DNA from 4 places in the Leclercia sp. W6 genome. Region 2 is predicted to be linked to each of the others. Evidence: predicted binding sites of a transcription regulator. Region 2 holds the regulator's gene; each other region holds the start of a gene.
The links. The regulator CRP, encoded in region 2, controls carbon source genes, mostly activating them, when cyclic AMP is high. The targets are predictions, from matches to a motif close to ATGTGANNNNNNTCACAT.

Region 1 (2,202 bases), 2.4 Mb from region 2:
GTAGAAACAACGTCGTCTTCGGTGTAACCCAGAACGCCTTTCATTGGGCCTTCAGAAGCCGCTTTGATTGCTTTCTTGATTTCTTCGTAGCTTGCTGCTTTTTCCAGACGAACGGTCAGGTCAACAACAGATACGTTTGGAGTTGGAACGCGGAACGCCATACCAGTCAGTTTGCCGTTCAGTTCTGGCAGAACTTTACCTACAGCTTTAGCTGCGCCGGTAGAAGATGGGATGATGTTCTGAGCTGCGCCGCGGCCGCCGCGCCAGTCTTTGTGAGACGGGCCGTCAACGGTTTTCTGAGTCGCGGTGGTTGCGTGAACAGTAGTCATCAGACCTTCGATGATGCCGAAGTTGTCGTTGATAACTTTTGCCAGCGGTGCCAGGCAGTTGGTGGTGCAGGATGCGTTAGAAACGATGTCCTGGCCAGCGTAAGTTTCGAAGTTAGCACCACGAACGAACATTGGGGTGTTGTCTTTGGAAGGACCAGTCAGAACAACTTTTTTCGCGCCAGCGGTGATGTGCTTACGCGCAGTTTCGTCGGTCAGGAAGATACCGGTTGCTTCAGCAACAACGTCAACACCGATTTCGTTCCATTTCAGGTTAGCTGGGTCTTTTTCAGCAGTAACACGGATGGTTTTGCCATTAACAACCAGGTGGCCGTCTTTCACTTCAACGGTGCCGTTGAAACGACCGTGAGTTGAGTCGTACTTCAGCATGTATGCCATGTACTCAGCGTCTAACAGATCGTTGATGCCAACGATTTCGATGTCAGAACGTTCCTGCGCAGCACGGAAAACAATACGGCCGATACGGCCAAAACCGTTGATACCTACTTTGATAGTCATATATTCCACCAGCTATTTGTTAGTGAATAAAAGGTTGCGTGTAAAATTACAAAAACCTTACGCAGCGTCAAGCGGAATCGTGTCAATCATTGCGACAAATCAATCCTTAGCATTAGCTTTGCTCGATTGACCTACCTCACATTCCCTTGGAGCTTGCACCCATATGGGGCCTGCGCACGGAATTTTAAAGGGCTGCCCACATAAAAACGTGGAGTAGATCACATTTGTCTGACCGCCTCTGCGCAACGAGTAAGTTTAGATCAAAAGTTCATACTTCAGTGTTAATGTTTTGTTAGAATCGACAGTAAAAGTTGTCTGTTTCAACTGCGAGATGTAAGCCTATGTCGAATCAACATAACTCCGATGAACTGAAAAAAAACCTCACCGAAATGCAGTTCTACGTGACGCAAAATCACGGGACGGAACCGCCGTTTACCGGGCGTCTGCTGCATAACAAAAGGGACGGTGTTTACCACTGCCTGGTCTGTGACGCTGCGCTGTTTAACTCCCAGAGCAAATACGATTCTGGCTGTGGCTGGCCAAGCTTCTATGAACCGGTCAGTGAAGAGGCCATTCACTATCTGAAGGACCTCAGCCACGGTATGGAGCGCATCGAGATCCGCTGCGGAAACTGTGACGCCCATCTCGGTCACGTCTTCCCGGATGGCCCACAGCCCACAGGCGAGCGTTTTTGCGTCAATTCCGCCTCCTTAAGCTTCACCGACGACGAGAATGGCGACCAGACGAAAGGCTGAAAAATCGATTCAGCAAATTATTCCTTCGGAGCCCGATTTAACATGAATATTGAAGAGATGATCAACGGCATGACGCCGGAAGTGTATCAGCGTCTGGTCACGGCGGTAGAGCTTGGCAAATGGGCCGATGGCGTGGCCCTGACCCCGGAGCAGAAAGAGAATTGCCTGCAACTGGTGATGCTCTGGCAGGCGCGCAATAACACCGAAGCGCAGCATATGACCATCGACACCCAGGGCCAGATGGTGATGAAAAGCAAACAGCAGCTGAAGGAAGATTTTGGTATTGCACCGAAGCCGATTGCGACGCTGAAGGTCCAGTAAGCAGAACCATTGCAGCCCGGTGAATGGCTCACCGGGCCTGTTTAACGTTACGGGTGTTTTATCCCCAGCGACTCGGCCAGCTGCTTCGCCAGCTGGTTATTGTCATCCGCCCCGTACTCCCAGAACATGGCCCCGGCCAGACCTTTCTCTTTGATATACTCGGCTTTGATCGCCACCGAGCGCGGATTTTCATACGACAGGGCAAACAGCGGATTGCCATTATCGGACTTCACCGACAGCCACGGCACTTTCGCCTCATCGTCCCACTGCTCGGTAAACCG
Region 2 (2,202 bases):
CAATATCGATTACCCCTGGCTGCTGGCGATGCTGCAGGGTTCGTTTATTTCACACATCAATACGCTGGTGGTGCCGGGCGGGAAGATGGGGCTGGCGATGGAGTTAATCATGACGCCGCTGGTGCAGCGGTTAATGGAAGGGAAGAAGATCGATTGAGGCGTGTTGCCCGGTGGCGCTACGCTTACCGGGCCTACAAGGTTCTGTAGGCCGGGCAAACGAAGTGCCGCCCGGCGTTTGATCCAGGACTTACGCCTCGATCACTTCATACGAATGGGTAATATTGACCGCTTTCTCCAGCATCAGCGCCACGGAGCAGTACTTCTCCGCAGAGAGATCCACCGCGCGGGATACCGCAGCATCTTTCAGCGCTTTGCCGGTCACCACGAAATGCAGGTTGATATGGGTGAAGAGACGCGGCGCTTCATCCCGACGCTCTGAGGTCAGTTTCACTTCGCAGTCGGTCACATCGTGACGCCCTTTTTGCAGAATCGATACCACGTCGATAGCGCTGCATCCTCCCGCCGCCATCAGAACCACTTCCATCGGGCTGGGTGCTTTATCACCGGAGTTGCCATCCATCAGAATCTGGTGCCCCGACGCGGACTCACCGAGAAACGTTAAACCTTCAACCCATTTCACACGTGCTTGCATTTTAACTCACTCCAGGATTGCATTTTTCTTGTCAGATTACGCGCCAGTAACAATTCTGGCAACGGAAGTCGACCTGCATCAAGCTGAAGCGAGACACCAGGAGACACGCGGCAAAAGCTATGCTAAAACAGTCGAGATGCTACAGTAATACATTGACGTTGCACATGTATGCAGAGGACATCACACATTACAGGCTGCTAATCAGTGTGACAGCCAGACCCCAGGCAGGGGAAAGAATACGATTGCAACCCCAGAGTACAGGTACAGAGCCAGACTCTGGAGCCAGCTTATAACAGAGGATAACAGCGCATGGTGCTTGGCAAACCGCAAACAGACCCGACTCTCGAATGGTTCTTGTCTCATTGCCACATTCATAAGTACCCATCGAAGAGCACGCTGATTCACCAGGGTGAAAAAGCGGAAACGTTGTATTACATCGTCAAAGGCTCAGTGGCAGTGCTGATCAAAGATGAAGAAGGCAAAGAGATGATCCTCTCTTACCTGAATCAGGGAGACTTTATCGGTGAACTGGGCCTGTTTGAAGAAGGTCAGGAGCGTAGCGCCTGGGTCCGTGCGAAAACCGCGTGTGAAGTGGCTGAGATCTCTTATAAAAAGTTCCGCCAGCTGATCCAGGTTAACCCGGATATCCTGATGCGCCTCTCTTCGCAGATGGCTCGCCGTCTGCAGGTTACTTCCGAGAAAGTGGGCAACCTCGCCTTCCTGGACGTAACGGGCCGTATCGCTCAGACGCTGCTGAACCTGGCGAAACAGCCAGACGCCATGACCCACCCGGACGGTATGCAAATTAAAATTACCCGTCAGGAAATTGGTCAGATCGTCGGTTGCTCCCGTGAGACAGTGGGCCGTATTTTGAAAATGCTGGAAGATCAGAATCTGATTTCCGCCCACGGTAAAACCATCGTGGTTTACGGAACACGTTAATTCCGCTCAGACGGCGTGGCATCGCACGATGACACGCCGTTTTTGTCTCTCTCACCCATGTGGCGCAGGCTCATTTACCACCCGGAAGTTAACTACGCACTGCGGCAAACCCTGGTGCTGTGTCTCCCTGTGGCTGTGGGTTTAGTTCTCGGTTACCTGCAATACGGCCTTCTGTTTTCTCTCGTTCCCGCCTGCTGCAACATTGCGGGTCTCGACACGCCCCATAAACGCTTTTTTAAACGCCTGATGATTGGCGGCTGCTTGTTTGCCGGCTGTAGTCTTGCCGTGCAATTGCTGCTGGCGCGCGATATTCCGCTGCCCCTCATTCTGACTGCCCTGGCGATGACGTTAGGGGTCACGGCGGAGATCAGCGCTCTGCACGCCCGCCTGCTGCCCGCCTCGCTGATTGCGGCCATCTTTACCCTCAGTCTGGCGGGAAATATGCCGATCTGGGCGCCGCTGCTGATCTACGCCCTGGGGACACTCTGGTACGGTCTGTTTAACTGGTTCTGGTTCTGGCTGTGGCGGGAGCAGCCGCTGCGTGAATCCCTGAGCGTGCTCTACCGCCAGCTGGCCGATTACTGCGAAGCGAAATACACCCTGCTGAC
Region 3 (2,202 bases), 1.5 Mb from region 2:
CGCCCTGCCCGCTCACTGGTCACCAGCCGTTTAATGATTGCCGGGCTCCAGTGACTCTCGCCCTGAGCATTCAGCAGATGTGCCAGCGTTCTGGCATCGTAAATTTCCAGCAGCTGGCACAATAACGCCTGAACTGACGCCGTTGATTTTTCTGCCAGCAAAAGCGCGGACTCCATCACTGATACATTTTCCTGCATACATTTAACCGGGCCAAAAGGGGTTAACAGAGAGTAACACAGAAAGACTTTACAGACTTTCCCGGAAACGCTGTAACACCGCGCTGTCGGTGCCTTCGTAATCACCGCGTAGTTCGGCACTCAGCCGTGCCATAAACTGGATTAAAAAGTCAGCGCTCTGGCGCGCCAGCGCACGCCCGGCGGCGGTTTGCATCGTCTGCGGCAGGCGCAGCAATTTGGTCTGAAAATGGTCAAGCGCAAAGGCGCGGTCGTTCAGCTCGCGCTCATCGGCAAAGGGATCTTCCGGGTCGAAAAGAGGCACACCCAGCGCGCCAGAGACGGCAAACACACGTGCCAGGCCAATCGCACCCAGGGCTTCCAGCCTGTCAGCATCCTGCACGATTTTCGCTTCCAGCGTGTGCGGCGCAATGCCGGCACTGAAGCTGTGCGCTTCGATAGCATGGTGAACGGCGGCGTAATGCGCGGCAGGAAAATCGGCAAAGTCTTCACGCAGGATGGCGATCGTTTTGTCCGCTGCCAACTGCGACGAGCGGCCTCGCTGCGGATGATTTTTCGGCAGGCTGACAATATCGTGAAAATAACAGGCGGCCAGGATCGTCAGCGCATCGACCGGCTGGTCTGCCATGAGGCGTTTTGCGGTGTTCCAGACACGACGGAAATGGGAGATATCATGGGCAGTATCATCGCTGGCGTGATGCGCCGTCAGCCAGTTTTCAAAACGTTGCTGCCACTGCACAAGTTCCATAGCGCTTTCCATAAAGTGAAAAGCTGTACAATAGCAATTCTTTACCGATCTGACATTTCACGCGGCCGGGTATACCAGGCAATGCTACCGAGGATCGCCCCCACAACACTCAGCACCAGAAAGCCGCACAGGCCTCCCAGCCACTTGCCGGCTGTTGAGCCGGGATCGCATTGAATCATCGAACCTGATACCGAACTGACTTTACTGACGACCCACACATAGCGCGCCATCGCCCAGAGGAAGTAGCCGCAAAAGGCATAAAAGACCCACAGGGCAAGTTTGCCTCCCAGGCTGCGAACGTATTTCTTTGCCATGTTGTCCTCTCAGCGCAGCAAGACCACTACATTCACACCAATAATATAAAATGTGAAATAAATCACATTTTTCTATCTAATGCACTCTCCTGCACAGATTTTATGCTTTTAATTTGCGTTAAGTTGATCTTACGCAATTTTTAAGCCTGCCTGTTTATTGCGCTGCTTCGCTTATGCGCGAATGAGAGGATTCAGGAAAGCAATTATATTGCGCTATTTTTTCACTCTCTTTATCCAGATAAACCTGTTTTCTCACGCTTATAATTGTGCAATGATAAGGACGTTATGAGCTTTTTTGTCGTTTCATGATTAAACACCCTTAAATTACCCTTATCTTAGCCCGATAATATTATCGGGCTTTTTTTATTCCCTTCTCTCCTCCGCGCAAACATAAATCAATCCAATAAGTTTATACAACCAATAACTCACTGATATAAATATCAATAATCATCGCCTATATTTATTTAAAATTAATAAAATAAACATATAAAGACATTCATATTAATATTTTGAAATAATCTAAATAATTTAGTTACATTTATTTTTAAACAGCAAAAACCCGCCCTGAAATAGTATTACCCCTGTAACCCGGAGGGGGTTACGTATATTCATGAAGAAAATACATACAAAAGAATATATAATGAAAAGAAAAGTTCTGGCAGTTCTTGTCCCTGTTTTATTATGCGCTGGCGCGGCTAATGCGGCAGAGATCTACAACAAGGACGGCAATAAATTCGACCTGTACGGAAAAATGGTCGGCGAGCGTATCTGGGACAAGACCGATGATAGCAACAGCGAGAATGCCGATACCTCCTATGCCCGTTTCGGTATCAAAGGCGAAACGCAGATTAGCAACCAGCTGACCGGTTACGGCCAGTTTGAATACAACCTGAACGCCAGCACCCCGGAAGGCGAGCAGGATGAGAGCAGCCGTCTGGCGTTTGCA
Region 4 (2,202 bases), 2.2 Mb from region 2:
CTCGATAAAATGCAAAACCTCAAGCAGCGTGGTTTCAGTACCAAAACCGCCCGCTTTGGTCATGACTGGCCCTTGCCAGCGACAACCCAAAAATCGACCAAACGGCACGCACTGCGCCACCTGTCCGCGAATGGCAAAACCTTGCGCGTTAAGCGCGCTGGCGACCGCCATCGCCACATCGCCACCGGAGACATAGAGCGCCGCCGGGCGGCGGGTCTCCAGCGCGTTACGCGTCAGCGCACCCAGAAAGGCGCTGATGGTCTCCCCCAGCGCCGCGCGGCTTAATCCGCGCTGCTGGCAGAGCGTCTCTATCTGATGCCGTGCCTGGATGTCGGCGCAGGTATGCACCACGCAGTGCTGGCCTGCCGCAAGCGCTTGGGCGATCTGCTGCTGGTATCCCGCCATCGTCCCGTTAAACACATCATTGATATCAATTAATACCGTGCTGACATTGTGCTGGTCGCGCACGCGCTGGATCTGCTTTTGCGCAATTTCGCTCATCGAACCGATAACCGCCAGCAGCTGGCGCGGCGTGGCAAGACGGCGCGCCAGGGCATCGCATAGCCCGGCGGAGCCCACCAGCAGCGGCTTTTCATCGCAGGCAAACGCCATGTTGATAATCTGGTCCAGCTCCGCGTCGGTCTGCGCATCCACAATCACCAGACGCGCATCGCTCGCGAGCGCTGTGGCAAGTTCCGCCGGCGTGACCACCCTGCTTTTAAGTCGGGTTTGCTCCGCCAGCACCTTCGCTACCTGCGCGTGGCGCACCGGGGTTTTCGGGTCGCTGGCAAACTCGGTCTCCGTCACCGGCACGCCGTTCACCAGGCAGAGGCCCTGTTCGGTGGTGCGCCCGGCGGCCGGGAATGCCGGGGCGATAATCGCCTGGCCCTTACCGCTAAGCCTCAGCAGCGCCTCTACTTCAGCGCCCGGGTTGCCGCGAAGCGTTGAGTCAATTTTCTTAATCAGCCATTTGGCCGCGTGAACGTCGGTCGCATACTGCGTCAGTTTTTCAGCCGCCTCTGATGCCTTCATCGCCCGGCTATCGCTATTAATAACCAGCGCATCGGTGTCGTCGGTAAAAGGCGTCTGAAACGCCACGCTGACTTTTTTGCCGCTTAGCGCCAGGCTCACCCCCGCATCGTTGGCACCGGTAAAGTCGTCGGCGATCACCACGATCTCTCTGTTCAGGTTGTTCACGTTCATCCTCAAAGGTTCGTCGTTCCTGTTAATGATTATATTCAATCATGATTGATTATATGTGAGCAATATCAAGTTATTCGGTTTGCGAATAAATTATAAATTTAGAGACACGATGACTGTGATTGCCTGTTTTGAGCGAAATCAATCACAGACACAGCAACAGGAGAGCAATGTGTTAACCATTAACAGTACGATAATCAGCGGTGCGGGTGCGATCCCGGCCCTCGCGCCACTGCTGGCAGGCAAGTCGCGCCTTTTACTGGTCACCGACGGTAATATCGCCCGTCTGGAGGCCGCCCGCGCTATCCGCGCCCTGCTGGAAGCCGATAACCGCAGCGTCAGCGTGATTGAGCGCGTGCCGCCAGAGCCCACCCATCACGACGTTCACGCTCTGCTGGCTGACATCAACGATACCGCTTTTGATCTGGTGGTGGGCGTAGGCGGCGGCAGCGTACTGGATGTAGCGAAACTGCTCTCCGTGCTGTGCCATCCGGCCTCGCCGGGGCTGGACGCCCTGCTGGCAGGTGAAAAACCGACCCAGCGCCTTGCTTCATTATTGTTTCCCGCCAGCGCCGGTACCGGCTCCGAAGCCACGCCAAACGCGATCCTCGCCATTCCTGAGCAGAGCACCAAAATCGGCATTATCTCCCCGGTACTGCTGCCCGATTACGTGGCGCTGCTGCCGGAACTGACCACCAGCATGCCGCCGCACATCGCCTCGTCGACCGGGATCGACGCCCTGTGCCACCTGATCGAGTGTTTTACCGCCACCGTCGCGAATCCGGTGAGCGATAACGCAGCGCTGATTGGTCTGCGCAAGCTGGTCAATAACATCGAAACCGCCTGCGCCGAGCCGCACAACCTGGCGGCGAAGCTCGAAATGCTGTGGGCGTCCTACTACGGCGGCGTAGCCATCGCCCATGCCGGAACCCATCTGGTGCATGCCCTTTCCTATCCGCTGGGCGGGAAATATCACCTGCCGCATGGGGTGGCGAACGCCAT

Region 1: the regulator CRP is predicted to act here: its motif matches at 1,052-1,069, upstream of msrB (peptide-methionine (R)-S-oxide reductase MsrB).
Region 3: the regulator CRP is predicted to act here: its motif matches at 1,307-1,324, upstream of drpB (cell division protein DrpB).
Region 4: the regulator CRP is predicted to act here: its motif matches at 1,257-1,274, upstream of DVA43_RS06640 (iron-containing alcohol dehydrogenase).

Annotation. Positions count from the first base shown of each region.
Region 1 is NZ_CP031104.1:1,730,814-1,733,015, reverse strand. Features, by position in the region: gene gapA (glyceraldehyde-3-phosphate dehydrogenase) at 1-845, opposite strand, end outside; gene msrB (peptide-methionine (R)-S-oxide reductase MsrB) at 1,187-1,600, shown strand; gene DVA43_RS08460 (YeaC family protein) at 1,643-1,921, shown strand; gene DVA43_RS08455 (glycoside hydrolase family 18 protein) at 1,969-2,202, opposite strand, start outside.
Region 2 is NZ_CP031104.1:4,083,263-4,085,464, reverse strand. Features, by position in the region: gene DVA43_RS19920 (phosphoribulokinase) at 1-157, shown strand, start outside; gene DVA43_RS19915 (OsmC family protein) at 248-652, opposite strand; gene crp (cAMP-activated global transcriptional regulator CRP) at 962-1,594, shown strand; gene DVA43_RS19905 (YccS/YhfK family putative transporter) at 1,652-2,202, shown strand, end outside.
Region 3 is NZ_CP031104.1:628,370-630,571, reverse strand. Features, by position in the region: gene DVA43_RS03060 (DNA cytosine methyltransferase) at 1-197, opposite strand, end outside; gene DVA43_RS03055 (phosphohydrolase) at 247-942, opposite strand; gene drpB (cell division protein DrpB) at 984-1,256, opposite strand; gene DVA43_RS03045 (porin) at 1,897-2,202, shown strand, end outside.
Region 4 is NZ_CP031104.1:1,369,719-1,371,920, forward strand. Features, by position in the region: gene DVA43_RS06635 (four-carbon acid sugar kinase family protein) at 1-1,203, opposite strand, end outside; gene DVA43_RS06640 (iron-containing alcohol dehydrogenase) at 1,373-2,202, shown strand, end outside.